DNA from 3 places in the Pseudarthrobacter sp. PvP090 genome. Region 3 is predicted to be linked to each of the others. Evidence: riboswitches for the same ligand, from Rfam matches in the RefSeq annotation. Region 3 holds a riboswitch; each other region holds the start of a gene.
The links. Region 3 has a riboswitch for thiamine pyrophosphate ahead of ABIC21_RS03970 (ECF transporter S component). Riboswitches for the same ligand answer to the same signal wherever they lie in the genome.
Positions count from the first base shown of each region.

Region 1: it holds a riboswitch for thiamine pyrophosphate, as region 3 does, so the genes downstream of both, thiC (phosphomethylpyrimidine synthase ThiC) here and ABIC21_RS03970 (ECF transporter S component) in region 3, are expected to answer to the same signal.
Region 2: it holds a riboswitch for thiamine pyrophosphate, as region 3 does, so the genes downstream of both, ABIC21_RS14925 (bifunctional hydroxymethylpyrimidine kinase/phosphomethylpyrimidine kinase) here and ABIC21_RS03970 (ECF transporter S component) in region 3, are expected to answer to the same signal.

Region 1 is NZ_JBEPPO010000006.1:26,851-36,907, reverse strand. Features, by position in the region: gene ABIC21_RS08365 (P-II family nitrogen regulator) at 1-1, shown strand, start outside; gene ABIC21_RS08360 (glucose-6-phosphate dehydrogenase) at 96-1,484, opposite strand; gene ffh (signal recognition particle protein) at 1,637-3,226, shown strand; gene ABIC21_RS08350 (alpha/beta fold hydrolase) at 3,286-4,035, shown strand; gene thiC (phosphomethylpyrimidine synthase ThiC) at 4,032-5,801, opposite strand; TPP riboswitch at 5,850-5,957, opposite strand; gene ABIC21_RS08340 (amidohydrolase family protein) at 6,036-7,118, shown strand; gene ABIC21_RS08335 (VOC family protein) at 7,219-8,094, shown strand; gene ABIC21_RS08330 (hypothetical protein) at 8,411-8,848, shown strand; gene rpsP (30S ribosomal protein S16) at 9,053-9,475, shown strand; gene ABIC21_RS08320 (RNA-binding protein) at 9,477-9,719, shown strand; gene rimM (ribosome maturation factor RimM) at 9,833-10,057, shown strand, end outside.
Region 2 is NZ_JBEPPO010000012.1:97,362-107,418, reverse strand. Features, by position in the region: gene ABIC21_RS14930 (Rne/Rng family ribonuclease) at 1-2,289, shown strand, start outside; TPP riboswitch at 2,395-2,492, shown strand; gene ABIC21_RS14925 (bifunctional hydroxymethylpyrimidine kinase/phosphomethylpyrimidine kinase) at 2,475-4,055, shown strand; gene rplU (50S ribosomal protein L21) at 4,411-4,719, shown strand; gene rpmA (50S ribosomal protein L27) at 4,781-5,044, shown strand; gene obgE (GTPase ObgE) at 5,162-6,751, shown strand; gene proB (glutamate 5-kinase) at 6,741-7,955, shown strand; gene ABIC21_RS14900 (glutamate-5-semialdehyde dehydrogenase) at 7,982-9,376, shown strand; gene ABIC21_RS14895 (hypothetical protein) at 9,457-9,696, shown strand; gene nadD (nicotinate-nucleotide adenylyltransferase) at 9,752-10,057, shown strand, end outside.
Region 3 is NZ_JBEPPO010000003.1:45,158-55,214, reverse strand. Features, by position in the region: gene ABIC21_RS03975 (ABC transporter ATP-binding protein) at 1-503, opposite strand, end outside; gene ABIC21_RS03970 (ECF transporter S component) at 520-1,179, opposite strand; TPP riboswitch at 1,245-1,388, opposite strand; gene ABIC21_RS03965 (heme-degrading domain-containing protein) at 1,583-2,137, shown strand; gene ABIC21_RS03960 (DUF4386 family protein) at 2,129-2,887, opposite strand; gene ABIC21_RS03955 (DUF4235 domain-containing protein) at 3,059-3,322, shown strand; gene mnhG (monovalent cation/H(+) antiporter subunit G) at 3,326-3,742, opposite strand; gene ABIC21_RS03945 (MrpF/PhaF family protein) at 3,732-4,010, opposite strand; gene ABIC21_RS03940 (Na+/H+ antiporter subunit E) at 4,007-4,552, opposite strand; gene ABIC21_RS03935 (Na+/H+ antiporter subunit D) at 4,549-6,162, opposite strand; gene ABIC21_RS03930 (Na(+)/H(+) antiporter subunit C) at 6,159-6,734, opposite strand; gene ABIC21_RS03925 (Na+/H+ antiporter subunit A) at 6,731-9,748, opposite strand; gene ABIC21_RS03920 (MFS transporter) at 9,901-10,057, shown strand, end outside.

The sequences.
Region 1 (10,057 bases), on a different contig from region 3:
ACCGTCAGCTTCACACAACAAGGCGGGCCGGGAACCTGGAAAGGTACCCGGCCCGCTTTTGTGTGTCTGGCCGGCTGAAACGACGGCCGCGGCCCTCAGTCCCGCCAGCCTTCCGGCCCGGCGCTCCCGGCGGCGTACTCCTCCAGCGGTGCGCTGTCCCTGGACCAGGCCTTGAGGACGGGTTCCAGGATCCGCCAGCAGTCTTCCGCGGTGTCGGCACGGACGGAGAGGAGGGGATCGCCGGTCAGGACACCCTCCAGGACCTCCCCGTAGGGCAGCAGCTCGGACGCGCTGAGCTCGGCCTTCAGGGTGGCACGGTCCAGGGCGAGGACATCGCCGGGGCCGTTCACGTCGACGTCGAACTGCAGGGTGTCCGGACCGAAGCCGATCCTCAGCTGGTTGGGGGAGTCCACCCCGCTGAAGCCCTTGGGCAGGTGCGGCACCGGCCGGAAGGTCACCACCGCTTCCTTGCGTTTGACGCCCAGGGCCTTGCCGGAGCGCAGGATGAAGGGGACGCCCTGCCAGCGCCAGTTGTCGATCCGCACTTCCACCTCGGCGAGCGTTTCGGTGCGCCGGGTCGGGTCCACGCCGTCCTCCCTGGCGTAGTCCGGGACCTTGCGGCCGTCGACCGATCCCGCGGTATACCGGGCGCGCCGTGTGCTTTTGGCGTAGGGTGCCTTGATGCTGCTGGCCCGCAGCACCGTGCCCACCGCGTCGCGGAGGTCCCGCTCGTCCACCGAGGCGGGCGGTTCGAGCGCCATCAGGGCCATGATCTGCAAAAGGTGGCTCTGGACCATGTCGCGGAGGGCGCCGGCGCCGTCGTAATAGCGGGCGCGGCCCTCCAGCGCGAGGTCCTCGTCAAAGACAATCTCGACCTTTTCGATGTGCTCCCGGTTCCACACCGGCTCCAGGAAGGTGTTGGCGAAGCGCAGCCCCAGGATGTTCAACACCGTCGCCTTGCCCAGGAAGTGGTCCACCCGGTGGATGTGGTCCTCCGGGACCAGGGCCGACAAGGTTTCATTCAGGTGCCGGGCGGACTCCTCGCTGGAACCGAACGGCTTCTCCATCACCAGGCGGGTCCCCGCCGGCACCTGGCCGGGGGCCAGCGCCTCGCAGGCCAGCTGGCTGACGCGCGGCGGCAGCGCGAAGTAAATGGCCACGGGCCCCTCCAGCCGGGCCAGCAGGCCGGCCAGCTCCCCGTCGGCCGTGACGTCGAGCTGGTGGTAGGCGGTGGTGTCGCGGATCCGTTTCAGCTCCCGCCGGCCGTACGCCTCGGCCTGGGAGTCGGCGTCGGCGAAGGATTCCTCGATGCGCTCCAGCCACTGATCGGGGGTCCACGCATCGGAGCCGGCGCCCACCAGGGTCAGGCCGTCGGCGCGTCCCCGGGACACGAGCCGGGCCAGACCCGGCAGCAGGAGCCGCCCGGTGAGGTCGCCCGAGGCGCCGAGGATGAGCAGGGTTTTTACAGTTGTTTGGCTGGTCACCTAAGTCAGCATGCCATCTTGAAGGCGCGTCTTGGTACCCTAGATAGTCGAGTCCCGTTGTCGAGGCAGTTCGTTCCGGCGAACATCAGTCGCGACGCTGGCGTGCCGGACCGGCCGCCATCTGTAGATCCACTGAAAGAAGTGCACGGCGCGTGTTCAATTCACTCTCTGACCGGTTGACAGCAACCTTCAAGAATCTCCGTGGCAAGGGCCGCCTGACCGAGGCGGACGTTGACGCCACGGTCCGCGAAATCCGGCGCGCCCTCCTGGACGCCGACGTTGCCGTGCCCGTGGTCCGCGAATTTACCGGCCGCGTGCGCGAGCGTGCCCTCGGCGCCGAAGTCTCGGCCGCCCTGAACCCCGGCCAGCAGATCGTGAAGATCGTCAACGAGGAGCTCGTCGAGATCCTCGGCGGCGAGACCCGCCGGATCCGCCTCGCGAAGACCGGACCCACCATCATCATGCTCGCCGGCCTCCAGGGTGCCGGCAAGACCACCCTGGCCGGCAAGCTGTCCAAGTACCTCAAGGCGCAGGGCCACAGCCCCCTCCTGGTGGCCTGCGACCTGCAGCGTCCCAACGCGGTGACCCAGCTCCAGGTTGTCGGCAAGCGCGCCGGCGTGCCCGTTTTCGCCCCGCACCCGGGAGCGACTTCCACCGAACTGGAGCACCCGGCCGGAGACCCGGTCTCGGTCGCCCGTGCCGGCGTCGAGGAAGCCCGCCGCACGCTGCACGACGTCGTGATCGTTGACACCGCGGGCCGGACCGGCGTGGACGCCGAGATGATGGAACAGGCGCGTCAGATCCGCCGCGCCATCGTTCCGAACGAAGTGCTGTTCGTGGTCGACGCCATGATCGGCCAGGACGCCGTCAACACGGCCATGGCCTTCGACGAGGGCGTGAACTTCACGGGCATCGTGCTCTCCAAGCTCGACGGCGACGCCCGCGGCGGCGCCGCGCTGTCCGTCTCCTCGGTCACCGGCAAGCCCGTGATGTTCGCGTCCACCGGCGAAGGCCTGGACGACTTCGAGCTCTTCCACCCGGACCGCATGGCCTCGCGCATCCTCGACCTCGGTGATGTGCTCACCCTGATCGAGCAGGCGGAGAAGTCCTGGGACAAGGACGAAGCTGCCCGCATGGCGAAGAAGTTCGCCGACCAGGAAGACTTCACCCTCGACGACTTCCTCGCTCAGATGCAGCAGATCCGCAACATGGGTTCCATGAAGAAGATGCTCATGATGATGCCCGGGGCGCAGAACATCCGGCAGCAGCTCGAGCAGTTCGACGAGCGTGAGATCGACCGCGTCGAGGCGATCGTGCGGTCCATGACACCGCATGAACGCGTTGCCCCGAAAATCATCAACGGCTCCCGCCGGGCCAGGATCGCCCGCGGCTCCGGTGTGCACGTCTCCGAGGTCAACGGCCTGCTGGAACGTTTCGCGCAGGCCCAGAAGATGATGAAGAAGATGGCTGCCGGCGGCGGCATGCCCGGAATGCCGGGAATGCCCGGCATGGGAGGCGGCGGCGGGGCCCGCAAGGGCGCCAAGAGCGCACCCAAGAAGAAGGCCCGCTCCGGCAACCCGGCCAAGGCCGCCCAGGAACTCAAGGATGCCCAGGCCCGCCGGGCCGAAGGCGCCAAGGCCCTCCCGACCGGTGCCGCGTTCGGCCAGCAGGGCGGCGACTTCGATCCCTCCCAGCTGAACCTGCCCAAGGGCTTCGACAAGTTCCTCGGCGGCGGCAAATAAGGCCCTGCCGGCCGAGATGTCGCCGGCCCATTGCCGGTGCGGTGTCATAGGGTTAGACCATGTACAAGCCTCGCGTAGTCTTCGTCCACGGGGCGGGCAGCTTCGGTGCTGCCGCGTGGCCGAAACAGCACGGAATGGCGCTGGACTACGATGCGCTGTTCCTGCGCCGCCACGGGTATGACCCCGTCGCCGAGCCGCTGGAAACGGACTTCGACGCCGACGCCGCCATCGTCCTTCGTGCGCTGGCCAACGATGGCCGCGGCGAGGCCGGCGGCCACGTCGTCGCGCACTCGCAGGGGGCCATCGCCGCGATGATGGCCGCCGTGGAACGCCCGGACCTGGTGCAGTCGCTGACTCTCGTGGAGCCGGCCTGCCTCTCGCTCACCGCGGAGCTCCCGGCGACGGCGGCGCACCGTGCCCTGATGCAGCCGCTCTTCGCGGTCCGCCACCACCTGAGCGACGAGGATTTCCACCGTGAATTCGTCCGCCGGGTGTTCGCCGCCCACACCCCGGCGCAGGCGACCCTTGGCGCCCCCAGCCCGGAAGACCAGCGGGAGGCGCGCCGCCTGCGCCTGCAGGTTCCGCCCTGGGAAGCGCCGCTGCAGATTGTCCCCGGCGTCCCCACCCTGGTCCTGACCGGCGGGTGGGAACCGCTCTATGAAGAGATCGCAGGCTACCTGCGTGAGACCGGCGCCCTGCACCGCACGGCGGCGGGCGGGCACCGGCCCCAGGATTCAGCGGAGGGGAACCGGGTCATCCGGGCGTTCATCGCCGACGTCGGCCGGCAGCAGCACGCCCACGCCTCTTAGCCGGCGGGTCCGCCCACGGCGGGCGCCGGCAGGTAGACCTTGCCGCCCGAGGCGATGAACTCGTTGCTCTTTTCCCGCATTCCGGCCACCAGCGCGGCCTGCGGATCCGCGGAGCCGTATTCGTCCCGGATGTCCTGGCTGATCCGCATGGAGCAGAACTTGGGCCCGCACATCGAGCAGAAATGTGCCGTCTTGGCCGGCTCCGCGGGGAGCGTCTCATCGTGGAACGCCTCGGCTGTCACCGGGTCCAGGGATAGCGCGAACTGGTCCCGCCAGCGGAACTCGAACCGTGCCTTGGACAGGGCATCGTCGCGTTCATGGGCACCGGGGTGGCCCTTCGCGAGATCGGCGGCGTGGGCGGCGATCTTGTAGGTGATCACCCCGGTCTTGACGTCGTCCTTGTTGGGCAGTCCCAGGTGTTCCTTGGGCGTGACGTAGCAGAGCATCGCGGTGCCGTACCGGGCAATCTCGGTGGCGCCGATCGCCGAGGTGATGTGGTCATAGCCGGGGGCAATATCGGTGACGAGCGGCCCCAGCGTGTAGAACGGGGCGCCCTTGCACAGTTCCTGCTGGCGCTCCACGTTTTCCCGGACGAGGTGGAACGGCACATGCCCGGGCCCCTCCACCATGACCTGCACATCGAAGTCCCAGGCCCGCTGCGTGAGCTCGGCCAGGGTGTCCAGCTCGGCGAACTGCGCCGCGTCGTTGGCATCCGCGGTCGCTCCGGGCCGCAGCCCGTCACCCAGCGAGAACGCGACGTCGTAGCGGGCGAAGATCCGGCACAGCTCATCGAAGTGGGTGTACAGGAAGTTCTCCTGGTGGTGGGCCAGGCACCAGCCGGCCATGATCGCCCCGCCGCGGGACACGATGCCGGTGACCCGGTTGGCCGTCAGCGGCACATAGCGCAGCAGCACTCCGGCGTGGATGGTCATGTAGTCCACCCCCTGCTCGCACTGCTCGATCACGGTGTCCCGGAAAATCTCCCAGGTCAGGGCGTTCGCCTCGCCGTTGACCTTCTCCAGCGCCTGGTAGATCGGGACCGTGCCGATGGGCACGGGGGAGTTGCGGATGATCCATTCGCGCGTCGTGTGGATGTCGTCCCCGGTGGAGAGGTCCATGACGGTGTCCGCGCCCCACTGGGTGGCCCACTGGAGTTTATCGACCTCCTCCGCGATGGAACTGGTCACGGCCGAGTTGCCGATATTGGCGTTGATTTTCACCAGGAACGCCTTGCCGATGATCATCGGCTCGGATTCGGGGTGGTTGACGTTGCCGGGGATGATGGCACGGCCTGCCGCTACCTCGGAGCGGACCAGTTCGACGTCGCAGTTCTCGCGCAGCGCGACGAACCGCATCTCCTGCGTGATCAGCCCCTCCCGCGCGTACCGCATCTGCGTGACCGTCCTGCCCCCGACGGCGCGGCGAGGCACTGTGCGGCCGCCTCTCCACTCGGCCGATGCTGCGCCCCGTCGCACTGCCGACTTGCCGTCGTCGAGCAGATCCCGGCCCCGGCCGTCGTAGGGTTCGGTGTCCCCCCGCGACTCAATCCAGGGGGCGCGGAACGGCTCCAGCCCGCGGACCGGGTCGCTGCCCGGGCCCGCGGTGCGGTACACGCGGAACGGGGCATTGGCGGCGCCGCCGGGGGAGTCTGCCAGCGCGATTTCCGTCACCGGAACGCGGATGCCGTGTTCGGCGTCCGTGGTGAAAGCCAGGGAATGGGACGTCAACGACTCGGTGGGTGCGGGAGGCTGATCTTGTCGTGGCACTTCCAGGACTGCTTCATTGTGGACAGGGCTGTGCTGTGTCGATTGCGTCGTCACGGAATACTCACTTCCTTCGCCGGCATTACCCGGACAGGTTCAACGGTCGCAGGCTGCGTCAGCCCGATCTCAGCCCCTGCAAGGGCACCCGTGTGGTCGTAGACGAAGCTACCACAGGCCGTGCGGTGGGCCGCCGCGTGTGACGACGCCGGGGCCGGGCCGCAGTCTAGGCTTAAAGCCATGACCCGCATCATCGAGTTCAGCGGCACCGTCCTCACCGGCCCCGAAACAGAACACCAGGGCCTGTGGTCCGTGGACGGCCTGCTGAGCTTCGACCGTCCGGCCGCCGCGCCGGACCTTGTGCTGGACGGCTGGGTCATCCCCGGGCTGGTCGACGCGCACTGCCACATCGGCCTCGGCCCCGGCGGGGACGTGGCCGGGCCGGCCGCGGAAGAACAGGCCCGGGCCGACCGCGACGCCGGCACCCTGCTGGTCCGCGACGCCGGCGCCGTGCATGACACCCGCTGGCTCCAGCGGCGCGCCGACATGCCCCGCATCATCCGTGCGGGCCGGCACATCGCCCGGACGCGGCGCTACCTCCGGGGCTTCGCCGTCGAGGTTGAACCCGAGGGCCTGGTCGAGGCCGTGCGCAAACAGGCCCGCGCCGGCGACGGCTGGGTCAAGCTCGTGGGGGACTGGATCGACCGCGACGCCGGCGACCTCGCCGCCAGCTTCCCGGCCGGGACGCTGAAAGACGCCGTCGCGGCCGCCCACGATGAAGGCGCCCGCGTGACGGCGCACTGCTTCGCCGAGGGCACACTCGATGACATGCTCGACGCCGGGATCGACTGCATCGAGCACGCCACGGGCCTGCTCCCCAGGCACCTGCCGCGGTTCGTCGAACAGGGTGTGCCGATCGTGCCCACCCTCATCAACATCGCCACGTTCCCCGACATCGCCGCGCAGGCCGGGGCCAAGTTCCCCCGGTACGCCGCGCACATGCGGGAACTCTGGGAGCGCCGGGCGGAACGCGTCCTGGCAGCCTTCGAAGCCGGCGTCACCATCTACGCCGGGACGGACGCCGGCAGCGTCATCAAACACGGGCGCATCGTCGACGAGCTCCGGGCGCTGCACGCCGCCGGACTCCCCGCCACGGCCGCCCTCGACGCCGGCGGCTGGGCCGCGCGGGACTGGCTCGGCGCGGACGGGATCACCCCCGGCGCCGGCGCCGACGTCCTGGTCTGCGCCGAGGACCCGCGGAGCAACCTGGCCACCCTGCAGGATCTCCGGCACATCGTGCTGCGCGGAGAACTGGTCCGCTGAAACCATTCCGCCCCATTAGGAATAAATTGAAGCTTCAAGTAATTTTAACTGTATGAAGGTCATCGACGGTCGGTGGCCACTGAAGCACCGGAGCGATCACATGACTGCAGAAAACAGCACCCAGGATCTTCTTCCCGCCGAACTCACCATGGGCGCCGTGATGCTCAAGGTCGGCGACATGAAGCTCATGACCGACTACTACCAGCGGGCCCTCGGCCTTGACATTGTCGCCGAGCAGGACGGCGGACTCTACCTCGGCCGCCGGCAGAAGCCGCTGGTGCACCTCGCCCCGGCGCCCGGGCTCACTCTCCCCTCCCGCGGCGAGGCCGGCCTCTTCCACACCGCCCTGCTATTCGAGGACCAGCCGTCCCTCGCCGCGACCGTCGCCAGCGCGGCACAGTTTGAGCCGCAGTCCTTCACCGGCAGTGCCGACCACCTCGTCAGCGAGGCCTTCTACTTCAACGATCCCGAAGGCAACGGCATCGAGCTCTACTGGGACCGGCCCCGCGACGCCTGGTCCTGGGACGGCTCCACCGTGGTTATGGACAGCCTGGCCCTGCCGCCGCAGCGCTACCTGGAACAGTTCCTCACCGAGGAATCCGTGACCGGCCAGCGCGAGGCCGAGGCCGGCGTCGGGCATGTCCACCTGCAGGTCGGTAACGTCCAGTCCGCCCAGGACTTCTACGTCGGAACGCTCGGGTTCGAAAAGACCGCCGGCTGGCACGGGCAGGCGCTGTTCGTCTCGGCCGGCGGCTACCACCACCACATGGCCATGAACGTCTGGAACAGCCGCGGCGCCGGACCCCGCCGGGACACCCTGGGCCTCGGCGAGGTGCTGATCGAAGTACCGTCCGGTGACGACGTCGGCGCCCTCGCCGACCGCCTCAGGACCGCCGGGGTCCAGTCCCACCACACCGGGGCCGAACTTCGCTTTGAGGACCCGTGGCGCAACCGCATCCGCGTCGCCGTCCGCTGAGTGCCCGCTGTTCCGGCCACCCGCCGCCCCAGCCACCCAGCCCCAGCCACCCAGCCACCCAGCCCCAGCCACCCAGCCACCCAGCCCCAGCCACCCAGCCACCCAGCCCCAGTGGGACATGCCCAGTTTTCGCTGACCGGAACGCGGGGCATGTCCACCGGCCGCGGCCAGGAGCGGACATAGTGGCATTATGTCCACTGGCCGCGGTCAGGGGAGGGCATGTCCAGCCGGAGTGCCGGGCAGGCCGGAGCGGCTACGCTGAAGTGACGCCAAAAAACAGCGGCCCAGCGCCGCCGGACAGCTAAGGACGAGCTCCATGGGATTCACCGAAGTCTTTGTTTCCACCCACGATGAAGCCCTCAAACGTGCTGCCGCCCTCGACGGCGGGGCCCCGGCGGCCTCCGGGGCCGTCCGGATTGCGGAGATCAGCGACTTCGAAGTCGAGCGCCTAGGCGACCTGGCCGGTACTGCCGTCCACGCCTCCGGCGCCGACTACGAGCTCGCGATGGTGGATGTCGCCAGCGACTCCCTGCTCGGCGTGCCGCCGGCGATGGTCCGTGCCCTGGCGGAGCTGCTCAGCTACGAGACCGAGGGCGAGGGCAACGTCCTGGACGACGTCGCCGAAAGCTGGGCCGCCGAAGAGGACATGCCCTTCGGTGCCGAGCAGGCAACCCGCTACGTCCGGCAGCTCGCCGAACTGGCCGCCGCCGTCGATCCAGCCAGCAAATCCGGCCTCTACGTCTGGACTTCCTGACCCGCTTCATCCCCCAAAAGAACCGGCTGCGGGTGTCAAGTCGAATTCCCGCCGCTGATCTGGCACAATAAACAGGTACTCGATCTGCGTGGCCCCTCTCTCCGCGTCCGGATCTTGTCCTTTTAGAACCCCCTAGTACGGCCCGCCCCACGGGTGCAGAACGCCGGGCTCGACCCCGTTTCAGAAACAGGAGTGACCACAAAAGTGGCCGTAAAGATTCGCCTTAAGCGCTTTGGCAAGATGCGCGCACCGTACTACCGCATCGTCGTCATGGACGCACGCTCCAAGCGTGACGGCCGTGCCATCGAAGAGATCGGCAAGTACCACCCGACCGAAGAGCCCTCGTACATCGAGGTCGACACGGACCGTGCCCAGTACTGGCTCGGCGTCGGCGCACAGCCGTCCGAGCAGGTTGCCGCGATCCTCAAGATCACCGGTGACTGGCAGAAGTTCAAGGGTCTCCCGGGCCAGGAGGGCACCTTGAAGACCAAGGCTCCCAAGGCTGCCTTCGTTACCCCGGAAAAGGGTTCCGTGATCATCCCGGAAGCCATCACCAAGAAGGCCAAGAAGGACGATGCAGCCGAGGCTCCCGCCGACGCCGAAGCAGAGACCACCGAGGCTGAGTAAATTGCTGGCAGAAGCGCTCGAACACCTCGTCCGCGGGATCGTTGACAGTCCTGACGATGTCAAGGTCAGTGCGAAGAACAACCGCCGCGGGGACACCCTCGAAGTGCGCGTTCACCAGGACGACCTCGGACGGGTAATCGGCCGCCAGGGCCGCACAGCACGCGCTTTGCGCACTGTGGTGGCAGCACTGGCGGATGGCGAGCCGGTCAGGGTCGACGTCGTCGACACCGACCGCCGCCGGTAACGCTTCCAGCAACACTTGTCTTGAGTCCGGCCCCTTCACCAGATAATGGTGGAGGGGCCGGACTGTTTTCCCCCGCAGCTCCACCCAAACACCAACCCCGAACAGAGGAACAGATGCAGCTTCAGGTGGCACGAATCGGCAAGCCCCACGGCATCCGCGGCGAAGTGACCGTCCAGGTGCTTACCGATGCGCCCGGCGACCGCTTCGTCCCGGGAACCCAGTTCGTGGTGGAGCCTGCCTCGGCCGGCCCGCTCACCATCCTCAGCGCCCGCTGGAACAAGGACATCCTGCTGCTCGCCTTCGAGGAGATCGAGACCCGCAACGAGGCGGAGGCTGTC
Region 2 (10,057 bases), on a different contig from region 3:
CTGGAACTGACCGGCGGGGAGGACAACGATCCGCCCAACACGGTGACCCGAGTCCGTGCACCCCGTGCAGCCGCCGAGGCGCCCGTCAACAACCGCGTCACCTCCCTCAAGGGCTCCACCCGGCTCGAGGCGAAGAAGCAGCGCCGCCGCGAATCCCGCGATACCGGCCGCCGCCGCACCGTCATCACCGAGGCCGAGTTCCTGGCCCGGCGCGAATCGGTCGACCGCCAGATGATCGTCCGCCAGCGCGACGACAGAATCCAGATCGGCGTCCTCGAAGACGGCGTCCTGGCCGAGCACTTCGTCTCGAAGACCCAGCAGGATTCCCTGATCGGAAACGTGTACCTGGGCAAGGTCCAGAACGTGCTGCCGTCCATGGAAGCCGCCTTCGTCGACATCGGGCGCGGCCGCAACGCCGTGCTCTACGCCGGCGAAGTCAACTGGGAATCCGTCAACCTCGAGGGCAAGCAGCGCCGGATCGAGAATGCGCTGAAGTCCGGCGACTCCGTGCTGGTCCAGGTCACCAAGGACCCGGTCGGGCACAAGGGCGCCCGGCTCACGAGCCAGATCTCGCTGCCCGGCCGCTACCTCGTGTACGTTCCCGGCGGTTCCATGACCGGGATCTCCCGCAAGCTGCCCGACGTCGAACGCAACCGCCTGAAGCGGATCCTCAAGGACCGCCTGCCGGAAGATGCGGGCGTCATCGTCCGCACCGCCGCCGAGGGCGCGTCCGAGGAAGAGCTCACGCACGACATCAACCGCCTCCGCGCCCAGTGGGAAGGGATCGAGGGGCAGTCGACCTCGACCAAGATCCTCGCCCCCGAGCTGCTCTACGGCGAACCCGATCTGACCATCAAGGTGGTCCGTGACGTCTTCAACGAGGACTTCTCCAAGCTGATCGTCTCCGGCGAGGAAGCCTGGGACACCATCGAGGCCTACGTCACGTACGTGGCGCCGGACCTGGTGGGCCGGCTGGAAAAGTGGACCAAGGACACGGACATCTTCGCCGCCTGGCGCATCGACGAGCAGATCCACAAGGCCCTGGACCGCAAGGTCTTCCTGCCTTCCGGCGGCTCCCTCGTGATCGACCGCACCGAAGCCATGACCGTGGTGGACGTCAACACCGGCAAGTTCACCGGCAGCGGCGGCAACCTTGAGGAAACCGTCACCAAGAACAACCTCGAAGCGGCCGAGGAAGTCGTCCGGCAGCTCCGGCTCCGCGACATCGGCGGCATCATCGTGATCGACTTCATCGACATGGTGCTCGAATCCAACCGCGACCTCGTGCTGCGCCGCATGGTCGAGTGCCTGGGCCGGGACCGGACCAAGCACCAGGTCGCCGAGGTGACCTCGCTGGGCCTCGTGCAGATGACGCGCAAGCGGATGGGCACCGGGCTGCTGGAGGTCTTCGGCGAGCAGTGCGAAACCTGCGCCGGCCGCGGCATCGTCACCCACGACGAACCGGTGGAACACCGCCGCGCCAACGTCGTGGCCGCCGAGCACCACGTCCCGCGGACCGAGCACCAGCCCGCAGCCAGGACGGAACGCAAGAGCCGCCGCCGCGGCAGGGGAGGCCAGGGCACGGACGAGCAGTCCGCCCCGGCAGCAGTCCACGCCGAGCCCACCGAGGCCGAGCGCCACGCCAAGGCCGAGGCCACCCGCGCCGCGCTGGCGAACATCGCCGCAGCGGCGCACGCCGCCCACCTGCACGACGGGGAGGCAGCCGCCGCCGACGCCGGGACCCGCCAGGCCGCCCTCGAGGCAGCCGTCGAGCTGGCCGCGACGGAGGAGGCTGCGGGACGTCCCGCCGCCGTGCTGACGTTCGGCGGCGAGCAGGTCGCCCTGCCGTTCGTGGAACACGCCGACGAGACAAGCGCGCCCTCGTTGACCCTGGATCTCCTGGCCGAGGCCTTCGCCCACCTGGGTGAAGCCGAGGCGGCACCGGCCGCGCAGTCGCCGGCAACGAAGGCTCCGGCCGCCCGGACCGCTACGGCCGCCCCGGCGCGCACGGGCGGAACCGGACCGGGACGCGCCCAGGCGCCGGGATCCCAGACCGAGGCGGAAGCCGAGGCGGGCACCTCCCGGGCCCGCCGCGGACGCCGCAACCGCAGCGCCAGCCGCGCCCAGGGTGCAGCCAACGAGACCTCGGTGGAACAGCGCCAGGAAACCCCGCAGGCCGCCGTTTCGGTGCATGAGGCCAAGGTCCCGGCAGCCACCACGCCGGCGGCCAGGCCTGCCGCCGGCGAGCCGATCATCCTCGGTGTCGGGGTTCCGGCTTCGGAGCTCTAACACCGGAACAGTTCAGCAAGGCCGCGGGTGCGGTCCGGACGGCGTAGCAATACGACCAGGTTCGGGCCGTGCCCGCGACTTCGTTAAGGGATGCGGCTAGGCTGGGTCCCTGACACGGGGTGCCGCGCATCGAGCCGGCTGAGATCCAGACCCGTTGAACCTGTCCGGTTAGCACCGGCGAAGGGATGTCTCTCTTGACCACCACCTCATCGTTTCTTCCGTGTGTCCCGGCCCCGGCGGCCCCCCGCATCCCGCGGGTGCTCGCGATCGCCGGCTCCGATCCCTCCGGCGGTGCCGGAATCCAGGCCGACCTCAAAAGCATTGCCGCGCACGGCGGCTACGGCATGGCGGCCATCACCGCCCTGACCGCGCAGAACACCCGCGGAGTCAGCGCCGTGCATGTCCCGCCGGCGGCGTTCCTCACGGCACAGCTGGACGCCCTCAGCGGGGACATCAGCATCGACGCCGTCAAGATCGGGATGCTGGGGGACGCCGCCGTGATCGACGCCGTCCGCACCTGGCTGGAGAAGGCCCGGCCCGCCGTCGTGGTCCTGGATCCCGTGATGGTCGCGACGAGCGGCGACCGGCTGCTGCAGGAGTCGGCCGAGGCGGCCCTGGAGGCGCTGTTGCCCTACGCCGACCTGATCACCCCCAACCTCGCCGAACTCGCCATCCTGCTCAAAGAACCCGCCGCCGGGAACTGGGCCGCGGCCCTGCAGCAGGGCAAGCGGCTCGCCGCCCGGACGGGGGCCACGGTCCTGGTGAAGGGCGGCCACCTCGACGACGGCGCCGGCTGCCCGGACGCGCTGGTCAACACTGGAGGACTCCTGGCCCAGGACGTCGTCGTGGTGCCGGGGGAGCGGGTGCCCACCCGCAACAGCCACGGCACCGGATGCTCGCTGTCCTCGGCGATGGCGACCGTACAGGCCCGGATCCTGGGACACGACGGGCGGGGGGACTGGGAAACCGTGCTCCGCAACGTCAAGCCCTGGCTGCAGGAGGCGCTGCGCACCTCGGCGGACCTCGACGTCGGCAACGGCAACGGGCCGGTCCATCATTTCCACCACGTCCAGCAGCACACGCAGGACCATGGCCAAACCGGCCGCGTCCCGGCCGAGGGGGCCTTCGCCGCCGCGCTCCGGGACGCGGCAGCCGCCGACCTCGAAGCGATCTACGGCCTGGACTTCATCAAGGCCCTGGCGGACGGGTCGCTGCCGGAGAAGGAGTTCGCCTACTACCTCGCCCAGGACGCCCTCTACCTCAATGGCTATTCCCGGGTCCTGGCTCGCGCCGCCGCAATCGCGCCCACGGAGGCCGAGCAGCTCTTCTGGGCCCGGTCCGCCCAGAACTGCCTCGAAGTCGAGTCGGAGCTGCACCGGACCTGGCTGAGTACCCGAACCGCCGACGGAACGCTGGGTCCGGTGACCAAGTCCTATGTGGACCATCTGCTGGCCGCCTCGGTCTCCGGCAGCTACGGGGTGCTCGTGGCCGCTGTGCTGCCGTGCTTCTGGCTCTATGCGGAGGTGGGGGAGACCCTCCACGGGCAGTTCCTCGCCGCCGGCGCCCCGGACGAGCACCCTTATGCGGTGTGGCTGCGAACCTATGCGGATGAGGAATTCGCCGCCGCCACCCGGCAGGCCGTCGCATATGCCGACGCGGCGGGGCGGAGGGCGTCGGAGGGCGAACGGCAGGCCATGACCGTGGCCTTCCGGCAGTCCGCCCGGTACGAGGTCGATTTCTTCGACGCGCCGCGGCTGCACGCCTGACCCGGGGAGCCGGGCGGAGCCTGTACGATAGGTGGGCACGGTTCCGGAAGTCGTTGCGGCAACACCCTGTCCATACAGAGTGGCGCCTACCACGTACCTCCCTTCGGAACCAGCCTCATTTGCGGCCGAAGGCAAAATTAGCGTAGTCTAGATCTTCGGTGCTTACGCCAACACTTGGGTTATGACCTTGAGGACGCTCCACTTGATTTCGAGTGCGATTGTCCACGGGATAGCTCATGGGTCCCCCCGGGGAACCCACCGGCGTAGAGGCACAGCGTGAGCCGGACCAAAAACATTTGGACCCAGGTTCCGCACGCAAATCTAGTAATAAACGTCGAGAGAAGTGAGTTCCCCAGTGGTGTACGCGATTGTCCGCGCAGGCGGCCGCCAAGAGAAGGTTTCCGTTGGAGACTTCGTTACCCTGAACCGCGTCCCCGGTGGAGCCGGCAGCACCTTTGAGTTGCCCGCACTGCTCCTGGTAGACGGTGACAAGGTCACGTCTGCAGCTTCGGACCTGGCCAAGGTAAAGGTTACGGCTGAGATCCTTGAGGACCTTCGCGGTCCCAAGATCGTCATCCAGAAGTTCAAGAACAAGACCGGTTACAAGAAGCGCCAGGGTCACCGTCAGGAATTGACCAAGGTCAAGATCACCGGTATCAAGTAACTAATCGTTACTGTTCAGGTTTTCAGCAGATTCCCCAGAATTTTAAGGCAGGCATTTCCAAATGGCACATAAAAAAGGCGCGAGTTCCACTCGCAACGGTCGTGACTCTAACGCCCAGTACCTCGGCGTCAAGCGCTTCGGCGGCCAGGTAGTTTCCGCAGGCGAGATCATCGTCCGCCAGCGTGGCACCCACTTCCACCCGGGCGCCGGCGTTGGCCGTGGCGGCGACGACACCCTGTTCGCCCTGACCCCCGGCGCTGTCGAGTTCGGCACCCGCCGCGGTCGTCGCGTTGTGAACATTGTGGCTGCAGCAGCTGCAGAGTAACAACAAGTCTTAAGTCGGTGGGGCGGGCCATTAGGTCCGCTCCACCGGTGTTTTAACCGCATTACAATCATCTTGGGAGTCCTCGGACCCCCGGGGAACAGCACTGAGGAGATCCACGTGGCTAGCTTTGTAGACCGGGTAGTACTGCACGTATCCGGCGGTACCGGCGGCCACGGTTGTGTCTCCGTTCACCGCGAGAAGTTCAAGCCGCTCGGCGGTCCCGACGGCGGCAACGGCGGCAACGGCGGCGACGTCATCCTGCGCGTCGACCCCCAGACCACCACCCTGCTGGACTACCACCACGCCCCGCACCGCCACGCCACCAACGGCGGCCCCGGCATGGGCGACTGGCGCGCCGGCAAACACGGCGAAACCCTGATCCTTCCGGTCCCCGTCGGCACCGTGGTCAAGTCCAAGGACGGCCAGGTCCTCGCGGACCTCGTCAGCGAAGGCGCCGAATACATCGCGGCCGCCGGCGGCATCGGCGGGCTGGGCAACGCCTCGCTTTCCTCGCAGAAGCGCCGCGCCCCGGGCTTCGCGCTGCTCGGCATCGAAGGCGAATCCAGCGACGTCGTCCTGGAGCTGAAGTCCATCGCCGACATCGCCCTGGTCGGCTTCCCCTCCGCCGGCAAGTCAAGCCTGATCGCCGCCATGTCGGCCGCGCGGCCCAAGATCGCCGACTACCCGTTCACCACCCTGATCCCGAACCTCGGCGTGGTCCAGGCCGGCGACGTGCGCTTCACCATCGCCGACGTCCCGGGCCTGATTGAAGGCGCCAGCGAGGGCAAGGGCCTCGGCCACTACTTCCTCCGCCACGTCGAGCGCTGCGCCGCCCTGGTGCACGTCCTGGACTGCGGCACGCTCGAATCGGACCGCGACCCGCTCTCCGACCTCGCCATCATCGAGGCCGAGCTGGAGAAGTACGCGGTCGACATGAGCTACAGCGGTGCCGACGGCGAGGTCGTCCCGCTGAACCACCGCCCCCGCCTGGTCGCCCTCAACAAGGTGGACCTGCCCGACGGCAAGGACATGGCCGAGTTCGTCCGTCCGGAACTGGAATCGCGCGGCTACAAGGTCTTCGAAATCTCGGCAACCAGCCATGAAGGACTCCGCCAGCTCGGCTTCGCCATGGGAGAAATCGTCCAGGCAGCCCGCGACGCCCTCGCTGCCGCCCCGCCGAAGGTGCATGCCCCCATTCTCAAGCCGCGTGCGGTCAACGAATCCGGCTTCAAGATCCGCCGCGAAGAGAAGAACCTCGAACCGCTGTTCCGCGTCCTGGGCGACAAGCCCGTGCGCTGGGTCAAGCAGACCGACTTCACCAACGAGGAAGCCATCGGCTACCTCGCCGACCGCCTGGCCAAGCTCGGCGTCGAAAACGAACTGTTCAAGCAGGGCGCCAAGCCCGGCGACATGGTCGTCATCGGCGAGGACGACGGCGTCGTCTTCGACTGGGAGCCGACCATGATGGCCGGCGCCGAACTGCTGGCCGCCCCGCGCGGCACCGACGTGCGCTTCGCCGACATCGGCGACCGCCCCACCCGCGGACAGAAGCGCGACGAGCAGATCGAACGCCGCGAGGCCAAGGCTGCCGCCCGCGCCGAACTCGAAGCCGAGCGCAAGGCCGGGATCTGGACCGAATCCGTCAGCAGCCGCAGGGTCGCCAAGCCGCTCAAGGAGAGTGGACTGGGCGCAACAGATGACGAGTAAAGCCGTCACTGCACCCGGCGCGGCGGTCTCCCCGGATCCCCGCAGGGCATCGGACAGCCGGGCCCCGGACAGCCGTGCTACGGTCACGCCGGCCCCCGACCGCTCCCTGCTGTCCGGGGCCCGGCGGATCGTGGTCAAGGTCGGATCGTCGTCGCTGACGTCCATCAAGGGCGGCATCTCGGAAGAGGCGCTCACCGAGCTCGCCGACGCCCTCGCGCACAAGCGCAACGCCGGCACCGAGATCATCCTGGTCTCCTCCGGCGCGATCGCGGCCGGGCTCGCGCCGCTCGGCCTCGCCAAGCGTCCCCGCGACCTTGCCACCCAGCAGGCGGCCGCGAGCGTGGGCCAAGGGCTGCTGATGGCCCGCTACACCCACGCCTTCGGGGCCCACGGCGTCACCGTCAGCCAGGTGCTCCTCACCGCCGAAGACTTCATGCGCCGCAGCCAGCACACCAACGCCCTGCGCGCCCTGGACCGGCTGCTGAACCTCGGCGTCGTGCCCGTGGTCAACGAAAACGACACCGTCGCCACCCATGAGATCCGCTTCGGCGACAACGACCGGCTCGCGGCCCTCGTCGCCCACCTGGTCCGCGCCGACGCCCTCGTGCTGCTCTCCGACGTCGATTCCCTCTATGACGGCCCTCCCGCGCACGGCGCCAAGCGGATCCCGCACGTCACCGGCCCGCAAGACCTCGACGGCGTCACGATCGGACGCACCGGCAAGGCCGGGACCGGCACCGGGGGAATGGTCACCAAAGTCGAGGCGGCCACCATCGCCGCCGGCTCGGGCATCCCCGCCCTCGTCACGTCCACGGGCAACGCCGCCGCCGCGCTGGCAGGCAAGGATGTGGGAACCTGGTTCTCCGTCAACGGCTCCCGCAAGCCGGTCCGCCTGCTCTGGCTCGCGCACCTCGCCTCCGTGGAGGGCACGCTGGTGCTCGACGACGGCGCGGTCCATGCCGTGCGCGACCGCCACACCTCGCTGCTCCCGGCCGGCATTTCCGCCGTGCACGGGCACTTCGAGGCCGGCGACGCCGTGGCAATGGTCTCACCCGACGGCACCGTGATCGCCCACGGCCTGGTCAACTACGGCGCCGCCGAACTTCCGCAGATGCTGGGCCGCTCCACGAAGGAGCTTGGCAAGGCCCTCGGCCGCGGATATGACCGCGTCGTTGTTCATGTTGACGATCTGGTGCTGGTCTGAGCCGCCCGCTCGCCTAAACTGGAAGCATGACTGAGGCCCTGACCCCCCGCTCTGCCGTGCTCGCCGAAAAGCTGTTCGCCGAAGGTCTGCTCCCCGCGGACGGACCGGCGGACGCCACCCGCGATGCCGGCCCGGACACTGCACCGGAAAACGGCGCGTCAGTCGACGTCGAGGCAGCCGTCCACGCCATCGCCGACCGCTCGCGCCAGGCCGCGCGCAGGATGGCCGGCGCCAACCGGGCCTGGAAGGACCGCGGGCTGCGCGCCATCGCATCCGCGCTGCTGGAACGCAAGGCCCAGATCCTCGCCGCCAACACCACGGATGTCGCCGCCGGCAAAGCCAACGGCACGTCCGCGGCCATGCTGGACCGGCTCACTCTCACGGACGCCCGCATCCAGGGCCTCGCCGCCGCGCTGGAGAACCTCGCCAACCTGCCCGATCCCGTCGGCAACGTGGTCCGCGGCCAGACCCTGCCCAACGGGCTCCGGCTCCGCCAGGTCAACGTGCCCATGGGCGTCGTCGCGGCCATCTACGAGGCGCGCCCCAACGTCACCGTGGACATCGCCGGGCTCGGCCTGAAGAGCGGCAACGCCGTCATCCTGCGCGGCGGGACCGCCGCCGCCGCGACCAACGCCGCCCTCGTCACCGTGCTCCGCGACGCCCTCGATTCCGTAGGCCTGCCCGCCGACGCCGTGCAAAGCGTCGACCAGTACGGCCGCGACGGCGCCAATGCCCTGATGCGCGCCCGCGGCCGCGTCGACGTCCTGATTCCCCGCGGCGGCCGGGAACTGATCCAGTCCGTCGTGACCAACGCCAAGGTCCCCGTCATCGAGACCGGGGAAGGCAACGTGCACATATTCCTGGACGCCTCCGCGAACGAGGACATGGCCGTGGAGATCCTGCTGAACGCCAAGACCCAGCGGCCCAGCGTCTGCAACACCGTGGAAACCCTGCTGGTCCACTCCGCGTCGACTGTGCTGCCCGCCGTCGCCGCAGCACTGCGCGCCGCCGGCGTCACCCTGCACGCCGACGAACGGATCCGCGCCGCGCTGCCGGCCTCGGTCGACTCGGTCCCCGCCACGGACGAGGACTGGGCCACCGAATACATGGACCTGGACCTCGCCGTGGCCATGGTGGACAGCCTCGACGACGCCGTCAAGCACATCCGCACGTGGTCCACCGGCCACACCGAAGCCATCCTGACCAATGACCTCGGCAACGCCGAACGCTTCATTGCCGAGGTGGATTCGGCCGCCGTTATCGTCAACGCCTCCACCCGCTTCACCGACGGTGGCGAACTGGGACTGGGCGCCGAGGTCGGCATTTCCACCCAGAAGCTGCACGCCCGCGGGCCGATGGGCCTGACGGAACTGACCACCACCAAGTGGATCGTCCAGGGCGAGGGCCAGATCAGGGCCTAGCAACGCTGTAACATGGAACAGAAGTCCGGAACGGCGGGGATACCCGCCGTCGTCAAATCTTAAACTCACTAGGGGAGAACATGCTGTCGCAGCAGATCGCCACAATCGTCGCCGCCGCTGGCGAATCAGGCCACGAGGAACTGGCGCCGCTTATTGCACCGCCGTTCGTCATCGGCGCCATCATGTTCGCGGTCCTGCTGGTCATGCTGTTCATCACGCTGTCCTACTCCAACCTGGGCAAGCGCCACGAAGCCGTCGAGGAGCACGCGGACCCGCACCGCCAGCACCCGAACAAGCACGATCACGGCCAAGGGCACTAATATTTCCGCCATCGTGAAGCAGCGTGGCGCCAAGCGCCGCCTGCGCCTGGGTGTGATGGGCGGCACGTTCGACCCCATCCATCACGGGCACCTTGTCGCGGCCAGCGAGGTCGCGGCCAAGTTCGACTTGGACGAAGTGGTCTTCGTGCCCACGGGCCAGCCCTGGCAGAAGATGAGCAAGAAGGTCAGCGAGGCCGAGCACCGCTACCTCATGACCGTCATCGCCACGGCCTCGAATCCCCGCTTCACCGTCAGCCGGGTGGACGTGGACCGGCCCGGGCCCACATACACGATCGACACCCTGCGCGACCTGCACACCCTGCGCCCGGACGCGGACCTCTTCTTCATCACCGGCGCCGAC
Region 3 (10,057 bases):
TTCTGCCCGCCGGAGAGCGACGACGTCGGGTGGTCCAGCGGCAGCCGGCCGAGCCCGACGTCGTCGAGCGCTTCCGCTACCCGTGACCAGATATCCGCCGGTGGCACGGAGAGGTTCTCCGCGCCGAAGGCGACGTCGTCGCCGAGGCGCGAGAGCACCACCTGGGTCTCCGGGTCCTGCTGCATCAGCCCGGCCCGGCCGCGCCGGGACCGCGGCGGGGCACCGTCGATCAGCAGGCTGCCGGACTCGTCCGCGTCCTCGGCGTCCGACGCGGCGCCGGCTGCAGGGTCAGCGCCGCCCGTGGAGCTGTCGCCGAGCACCCCGGCCAGGGCGTGGAGCAGCGTGGACTTGCCGGCACCCGAGGGTCCCAGCAGCAGCACGCGCTCCCCGGGCCGGATGTCCAGGTCCAGGCCGCTGACGGCGGGCCGGGACCGGCCGGCGTGCCGCCAGCCCCAGCCGCGGGCGGTGACGCTGGCCGGGCGGACTGTATCGGAGGATGTCATGGTCAGTGTGCGGTCGTCAGGAGAAGACAGGCTCCGTGGCGGCCTTGCGGGAGGCAAAGGAACTCAGCACCCCGGTCCTGGCCAGGCCGCGGGTGGCGAGCCAGGAGAGCCCGCCGGCGATGACGGCGCCGGAGATGGCAGTGAAGATGATGTACGCGAGCTTGTCGCCGCCGGCGTAGGCGATGTTCCAGCCCCAAGGCATGAACGAATCATTCAGGCCGCAGAACAGGCCCGCCCCGGCTCCGGCCAGCAGGGACACCGGCAGGTTGAACTTCTTGTACATGAAGGCGGCGAAGACCAGTTCGGCGCCCAGGCCCTGCAGCAGGCCGGAGATGAGCACCGTGGTGCCGTACTGCGAGCCCATGATCAGCTCGCCGGTGGCGGCAACACCTTCGCAGAACAGCGCGGCACCCGGTTTGCGGATGATGAGCATGCCCAGGACCGCGGGGATCATCCAGCCGCCGGCGTAGAGCCCGGTGAGCGGCGGATAGAAAGCGTTGACGGGCGCGGAAATGAGGTTGGCGCCCTGGGACCAGGCCCAGAAGATCACGCCGCCGGCCACCGCGATCAACGCGGCCACCACAATGTCCACCACACGCCAGCTGCGGTTGGGTTTGGCGGGTGTCTTGGCGGGTTCGTTCTTGGCAGGTGTGTGCTTCGCTGATGTGTCAGTCATATCGTCCTCCTGAGGAACAGGAGGGGAGAGTGCCCCGGGTCCGCGGCTTCCGCCACAGCCCCGCGCACTCTGAGAACTCGACTCCCTTGCGCCGGTACTAACCGGATCAGGTTCGAGGGTCTGCGGCTGTCCGCACTCTCAGCGCCCACCTGTGGTTTCCCCGGAATTCTCCGGCGATGCCCGACGGCGGCGCTCCCCTGTCGTATCTAAATATCGCCCTTGTGGGCGTGGCCCAGTTTACACCCGTAACGGCTTGTTTTCCGGCGCCGGCCGTCACAATCCGCCGGCTTCGGCGCCGGTGACCCGCAACAGCCGGGTTGGTAGAGTCGCACAAAGCATGGAACGCCGGGCGCCGCGGCCTGCCGGCCAACCAACGGCGGCCACCTAACGGAAGCTGATTCATTTGACCAACTCACCAGTGTCTTCCCCCGACTACGACCCGGACTCCGCGGAACCGCAGCCGCACGGGTCCCTGGGTGCGCTCATCGGCCGCATCCTCGCCGAAATGGAGGAGCTGCAGTTCCGGTCGTTCAGCAAGGACGACGCCCTGGACCTTGGACTTCTCCTGGTGGAACTCGGCCGGCGGCGCTCCCACCCGATCGCCATCGACATCACCAAAGGTGAGCAGGTCCTGTTCCACGCGGCCCTGGCGGGCGCCACCCCGGACAACGAACGCTGGATCAGGGCCAAGCAGCGCACAGCCGTGCGGTACGAGGTCCCGTCGCTGCTGGTCGGCCTCCGGGCCCGCGCCGCCGGGGGACGGATCGAGGACAACGCCTGGTTCGACCAGCAGGAGTTCGCCGCGCACGGCGGCGCCTTCCCCATCTACCTGCGCGGCACCGGGATGGTCGCCACGGTCACGGTTTCGGGGCTGCCGCAGAAGGCCGATCATGAGCTGGTGGTCGAGGCCTTGACGGAGATCCTCGGCCGCTCCGCCGGGCCACAAACGTCAGGCTAGCCTGCCGCTGCTCCGGGGCGTCCGCGCGGCCAGCCGGATCAGCGCGAGCCCCACGGCCACGAACCAGACCCACAACAGCACCCCGTAGGCCCAGTAGAACTCCGGGACCGCGTGCCGCAACGCCTCCGCGACGACGCCCAGGCCGCCGGTGGCGATCCCCAGCCAAGCGAGAGCCCCCGGCAGCACGCCCTTCAGCATGACCAAGGAGATCAGCAGGATGCCGAGCGCGGACAGGACGCCGACGACGGCGGGGGTGTTGTTCTCCGCCACGATGGCCTCTGCGGCGGTCGCGTACCGGAGACGGGCTGCGTCGTCGTCCGCCGCGGAGTAACGGTCACTGAGGTAGACCAGCACCAGGGAGCCCCGGCTGGTGACCGGGACGGCTAGGATCAGCGCCCACGACAGTCCGCCGACCACCGTGGCCAGCAGGGCCAGGCTCTTGTCGAGCGGGGCGAGCGCCACGAAGAGGGCAACGAACACCAGCACCGGCAGGATGTTCGGCACGATCCACAGCAGCTGTTCGGCAAGGTAGATTCCCTTGTTCCGCGCGATGTATTCCAGCGTTTCGGCGCCTCCGTGGACCGGGGGCGGGGCGGCGAAGTCCAGGACCAGGGCGAGCATCAGCAGGGCCACGAAGAGCACCGAGGAGATGCCGGCCCAGAAATAGAGCCGCCGCCAGGTCTGGCCGTCAGCCGGCGGGGTGGCCAGCGGCGAGGCGTGGCCCTGCTGTCGGGTTTTGGGCTGGTCCATGCTCGAAGGTAGGACCGGGCCGGACCCGCCGGACAGGGGCATTGGTCCCGGGCCGTCCGGACAAAGGCATCACCCGGCCTCGCCGCGGTCCCGCGTCCTTTGGCCGTTCCGCCGGGCCATAAACGCTAGGCTAGGGGAAGCCCTGTTTCCTCCCGCAAGGAGTCACGACGAATGAACCTCTTCATCAAACTGCTCGGCACCGGCGTCAGCCTGCTCGCCGGCTATGTCGGCACCAAGCTCGTCGACAGCGTCTGGGAGAAAGCCACCGGCAACCAGCCGCCCAAGGGCCACGACGACGATGTGCCCACCACGCTTCACTCGGCCCTGACCTTCGCGCTGATCTCAGCGGGCGTCAGCGCCATCATCCAGGTCCTCGCCAACCGCGGCACCCAGCGTGCGATTACCCGCTTCGCCAAGTCCCAGGACATCGTCTAGCCCTCACCGACCGGCGGCGGCCTCGCCGCCGTCGTCGTCGGTGAACCCGCGTTTGCCGGCAGCCTGCTGCACCACGGCCTCCAGTTCGTCCGTGCTGAGCAGCTCCGGGTGCAGGTGCTTCGTCCGGTAACCTGCCCGGCCGACCATATGCGCGGACACCGGCACGGTGAGCAGCTGGAAGATCCATGCCACCACGAGTACCGGCCAGACCCACCACGTGCGCATCTGCAGGCCCAGCGCGAAAAGCAGCAGGAACAGTCCCAGTACCTGCGGCTTGGTGGCTGCGTGCATCCGGGTCATGAGGTCCGGGAAGCGGAGCAGGCCCACCGCCGCGGCGAGGGACATCAGGGCGCCGACCACCATAAACACCGCCGAAACTGCGTCGATCACGGCATCGGCGGAAAATGTCTCAGGATTCACGGGGCTTCTCCCGACGGTCGGCAACGAAGCGGGCGACCGTGACGGAGCCGACGAACCCGATGAGGGACACCGCCACCAGCAGCATGAGGTTGTTGAGGTGCCGGTTCGCGGCCATGTCGATGCACAGGGCCGCGCCCACGATGGCCAGCAGCACGTCCGCGGCCAGCACCCGGTCCAGCAGCGAGGGGCCCCGCGCGATCCGGATGATTGCTCCTCCGGCGGCCAGGGAGAGCACCACCGCGGTCACGGTCAGGACCAGCTGCATCATGCCGCCACCTCCTGGTTGAGGGCGGACAGTTCGGCTTTGGTGCCCATGATCCTGATCAGCCCGGCTTCCGTGTCACGGACGTCCTTGCGCAGCTGCGCGGCGTCGTCGGCGTTGCGGACGTTGATGCCGTGGATGTAGAGCGTGGACGTGGAGCGGTCCACCTCCACGACCAGGGAGCCGGGGATCAGCGCGGTGACGTGGCCGGTCGCGGTGACCAGCAGGTCGGAGTGGCTCCGGAGCGGGACGGCGACGACGGCGCTGATCACCCTGGGGCCCCTCGCCACGGCCAGGTACAGGACCTGGAAGCTCGCTGCCACCACTTTGGCCAGGAACATCAGGGCGAACGGAACCGCCCGGAGCACGTTGAAGCGGCCGCCGAGCTCCACCGGCGGCAGGTAAAACATCCGGGCCACGAGGACGGCGATGAGTGCGCCGAAGAGCAGGTTCCCGGGGCTGAAGTCCCGCCAAAGGGCACCCCAGACAATCACAAGCCACACCAGCAGCGGGAGTTCCTGCCGCAGCGAGATCCGTTTCCGGCTCATTTGGACACCACCCGCGGCTCGGGCTGGGCGATCGCGGGGACCGGGGCGTCCTCACCGAGGACCGCCTGGATGTACGAGCTCCGGTCCAGCATGTCGACGGCGGACTGGTCCGCCACCTTGAACAGCGGACCGGCAAAAATGGTCAGCCCGACGCCGAAGATGACCAGGCCGAGGGTGGAGCCCACCATGGTCCGCGGCAGCAGGGTGACGTTGGTCTTGCCGGCCCGGTCCCCCGTGGCCGAATCCTCGGGGGCGGCCAGAAGGACCGGATCGGGGTGTTCGGCGTCCTCGGGCTTGCGCCAGAAGGCGCGGTTCCAGACGCGGGCGATGGCCAGCAGGGTCAGCAGGCTGGTGAGCACCCCGCCGATCACCAGGGCGTAGGCCAGCGGGGTTCCCAGCTGCACCCCGGCCTGCAGCAGCCCGAGCTTGCCCAGGAAGCCGGAGAACGGCGGGATGCCGGCCAGGTTCATCGCCGGAACGAAGAACAGCACCGCCAGCATCGGGGACAGCTTCGCGAGCCCGGCGACGCGGTCCATCGAGGAACTGCCGCCGCGGCGTTCAATCAGGCCGGTGACCAGGAACAGGCTGGTCTGGATGGTGATGTGGTGCGCCACGTAGAAAACGGCGGCGCCCAGCCCGGCCACCGAGGACATCGCGAGCCCGAACACCATGTATCCGATGTGGCTGACCAGGGTGAAGGACAGGAGTCGTTTGATGTCGCTCTGGGCCAGGGCGCCCAGGATTCCCACGATCATGGTCAGCAGGGCGGCGACCATCAGCGGGGTATTGAAGGTGTCGCCCGGGAACAGCAGGGTTTCGGTGCGGACGATCGCGTAGACGCCCACCTTGGTGAGCAGGCCGGCGAACACCGCCGTGACCGGGGCCGGCGCCGTCGGGTAGGAGTCCGGGAGCCAGAAGGATAGCGGGAAAATGGCCGCCTTGATGCCGAATGCCACGAGCAGCATCACGTGCAGCAGGTTCTGCGTGCCCTGGTCCAGGTCCGCGAGCTTGATGGCGAGGTCGGCCATGTTGATGGTGCCGGTGGCGCCGTAGATCATCGCGATCGCGATCAGGAACAGCACCGAGGACACCACGGAGACCACCACGTAGGTCACGCCGGCCCGGATCCGCGGCCCCGTCCCGCCGAGGGTCATCAGCACGTAGCTGGCGGTCAGGAGGATTTCGAATCCCACGTAGAGGTTGAACAGGTCCCCGGAGAGGAAGGCGTTGGACACCCCGGCGACCAGGATCAGGTAGGTGGGGTGGAAAATCGACACCGGCGCGTCCCGGTCGCCGTCGGCCATGCCCTGCCCGGTCGCGTAGATCAGCACGGCGAGGCTCACGGAGGAGGAGACCACCAGCATCAGCGAGGAGAACTGGTCCACCACCATCACGATGCCCCACGGCGGGAGCCAGCCGCCGATGTTGACGGCCGCCGTTCCGCCGTCCCAGACGGAGGCCAGCAGCCAGCACTCCAGCAGCAGCGTCAGGGACAGCAGCGCAATGCTCACGGTCCGCTGGGCCCGCGAATGCCGGATCAGCAGGAAGGTCAGGGCCGCGCCGAGGATGGGGAGGAGGACGGCGAGCGGGGCGAAACTGGCAATGTTCACTGTCCGCCTCCTTCCTTGGGTGGGGTCACATTCAGGGATCCGGGCTGTTCCTCCGAGGCAGCTTCCGCGGCGTCCAGCTTGCGGTCGGCGACCTTGACCGTGGCCTCGGCCCCGTCGGGAACATCGGAAACCGCTTGGCCGTCCGAGCCGATCATGGTCAGCGGGAATTCGGAGGTCTCCACCGGGATCACGGAGTCGTCCTCGACGTCGAAGCTGGGCGTCTTCGCGACACGGCGGTCCTCGGCGTCGTCCTGGATCTCATCCTCGCGGGCCAGCACCCAGGTCCGGTAGATGATGCCGAGCATAAACGCCGTGACGGCGAAGGAGATCACGATCGAGGTGAGGATCAGCGCCTGCGGCAACGGATCGTTGTATTCCCCGGCGCCGGTGTCCTTGCCGTACAACGGTGCCAGGCCGGCGTAGCCGCCGGTGGCGAGGATCAGCAGGTTGGTGGCGTTCGCAAGCAGCATCAGGCCCAGCAGGACCCGGGTCAGGCTGCGTTCCAGGATCAGGTAGATGCCGCACGCGTAGAGGGCTCCCATGACCGTCAGCAGGGTCAGGTTGACGCTCATGCTTTCCCCTTGGCTGTGGTTTCGGCCGGAATCCCGCCGGCTTCCTGGTCCTCGGACGGTTCCGCCGGGTGTTCCTCGAAGTGTTCGTCGATTTCGGCGCCGAGGCTGCGCAGCACGTCCAGCGCCAGTCCGACGACCACCGTGTACACGCCGATGTCGAAGATCGTGGAGGTGACGAACTTGACGTCGCCGAAGACCGGCAGCCAGAACTCGATGATGGCGGTCTGGAACACCTGGCCGCCCAGCAGCAGCGGCGCCAGACCCGATGCCGCCGCGGTGGCGAGGCCGATGCCCAGCAGGGTTCCGGCGCTGATGGGGGTGGCTTCGCGCAGCTCAAAGCGGCCGCCGGCCAGGTAGCGGACCGTGAGCGCCAGCCCGGCGGTGAGGCCGCCGGCGAAGCCGCCGCCCGGAAAGTTGTGGCCCGCCAGCAGCAGGTAGAGGGAGAAAACGATGATCGAGTGGAAGACCAGCCTCGTGACGACTTCGAAGATGATGGAACGGCGTTCCGGCGCCATGGTCCGGCCGGCGACGAGCCACGCGTCCCGGCTGGAGGCGGCGAACCGGCGGCTCATGGCCAATGTGGCATCGTCGCGGGTGTTTCCGCGGCCGGCGCCGGGGCTGCGGCGCCCGACAGTCCCCTCGGCCACGGTGGAGGAAGCCCGGATCCCCTCGCCGCGGCCCCGGACGAAGATCAGGCTGGCAACGCCGGTCGCCGCCAGCGCCAGCACCGAGATCTCCCCGAACGTATCCCAGGCCCGGATGTCGACCAGGGTCACGTTCACAATATTCAGCCCGCCGCCGCCCTCGTACGCCAGCTTCGGGAACTCGAGCGACACGGGCGCAGCCACCCGGGCGCCCAGGGCGAAGATGGCGACAAACACCATGGTGATGCCGAAGGCGGCACCGATGATCACACGCACCACCCGGTATTTGCCGCCGGTGCGGTCGCGCAGTTCTGCCGGGAGGCTGCGCATGGCCAGGACGAAGGCCACCAGGATGATGGATTCCACCAGCATCTGGGTCAGCGCGAGGTCCGGGGCGCCCTGCAGCGCGAACATCAGCGCAATGCCGTAGCCGGTGACGGACACCATCAGCACAGCCAGGAAGCGCTTGTTGGCCTTCACCGCGGCCAGCGCCCCGATCACAATCCCGGCACCCACCACGATCTGCAGCGGCGAGTTCGGGTCAATGAAGTAGAGGTCCTGCGGAAGCGGCTTGTTGGCCAGCACCAGCGCGGTCAGCGGCAGAACGAACGCCACGGTGAGGATGACGGACAGGTAGAAGTACAGCGAACCGCGCTGGGTGCGGCCGGTGATCCAGACCGCGGCGTCATCCAGCGCACCGATGGTCAGCTGGTAGCTGCGGTCGCCGTCAATCCAGGCGGGGACCAGCCCCTGGAGCCGGGAGACCGCGTCGCGGCCGTAGAACATGGCCAGGCCGAGGGCGAAGGTGAGGGCGGTCAGTCCCAGGGCCGGGGTCAGCCCGTGCCAGAGCGCAAGGTGCCCGGCGGCGGCCGCCGGGTCCTCGCCGTCGGGCACGAACAGCGCCGCGTAGGGCTGGATCCAGCCGTCCACCGGGGCCGGCCACAGCCCGTAGACGATGGTCAGCAGGCTCAGGATGGCGGGGGCGGCCAGGAAGGACGTTTTGATTGGTTTGAACGGGGTGGTCTCGACGCCGGGTTTGACAGCGAAGGCGCCCCACATGAACCGCGCACTGTAGGCGAAGGTCAGGATGGAGCCCAGGACCACGCCGGTCAGGATCACCGGCCCCCACGGGCCGGCGGCGGGGTCGGTGCTGTAGTGGACGAAGGCTTCGAAAACCGATTCCTTCGCGACGAAGCCGGCCAGCGGCGGGATGCCGGCCATCGACGCGGCGCCGATGGCGGCCACGATGGCGAGGGCGCGGGAGGAACGGTAGACGCCCGAGAGCTTGCGGATGTCACGCGTTCCGGCCTGGTGGTCGATGATGCCCACCACGAGAAAGAGGGTGGCCTTGAACAGTCCGTGGGCGAGGAGCAGGGCAAGACCGGCCAGCGCCGCATCGGGTTTGCCGAGCCCCACGACCATGGTCAGGAAGCCGAGCTGGCTGACCGTGCCGTAGGCCAGGATGAGTTTGATGTCCGTCTGCCGCAGCGCCCGGTAGCCGCCGACCAGCATCGTGGCCAGGCCGAGGCCGAGTACCACCGGCAGCCAGAACGCCGTCTCCGCGAATCCCGGCGCCAGCCGTGCCACGAGGTAGATGCCGGCCTTCACCATGGCCGCGGCGTGCAGGTAGGCGCTCACCGGGGTGGGGGCCGCCATGGCGCCGGGGAGCCAGAAGTGGAACGGGACGAGCGCCGATTTGGTGATCGCCCCGACCAGGATGAGCACGACGGCGGCGCCCACGGCTCCCGCGGCGGGCCCGGTGACGAGGGCGGGCGCCAGCTCGAGGATGGTCGAGATCCGGTAAGTCCCGGCGTTGAAACCGAGGATGATCAGGCCCACCAGCATGGCCAGGCCGCCGGCGGTGGTCACGATGAGGGCCTGCAGGGCGGACCGCCGCGCCGAGAGCCTGGTCCGGGCGAAGCCGATCAGCAGGTAGGACAGGACAGTGGTCAGTTCCCAGAAGATGAACATCAGGAGCAGGTCATCTGCCGTCACGAGGCCGAACATCACCCCGGCGAAGGCCAGCAGCTGGGCGCCGAATCCGCCGAGGTAGTCGTCCTTGTCCTTGAAGTAGCGGGCGCAGTAGACCAGGACCAGCGCGCCCACGCCGAGGACGAGCAGGGACATGACCCAGGCCAGGGCGTCCATCCGGAAGGCCAACTCAATGTTCAGCTCGGGGATCCAGGGCAAAACCTCGGCCGGGGCGGTGCCGGTCCCGACGGAATAGACCGCACCGTGCTGAAGGAGCAGCCAGACGAACGAGCCCGCGGGCACCGCCGCGAGGGCGTAGAACGAATTCCGGCCGAACTTCCGGAAAAGAAATGGCGCCACAGCAGCCACCGCAAAGTGCACGGCAAGGACTGTGATCACTGGTATCTCCGCAACGTCAGGAATTCGATTGTCAAAAAGTTGGAGCAGGCGGCGCATTCGTTAGGTTCAGTCCGGACAGTTTACCAAGCGTGGACAAATTCTTTTCGCCTGGCGCGTCGGCCCCTGCGCGCACTCCGGATAATATTCACGCTATGAACTCCGCCGCTGCGCCAGAGGCCACGCGTCCCCCCTCGGAACTGGAATCCGGAAGCCGGGCCACCCACAAGGGCCGCATTCTGGCGTGGGCAGCGTGGGACTGGGGCTCGGCCGCCTTCAACGCGGTTATGACCACGTTCGTCTTTACCGTGT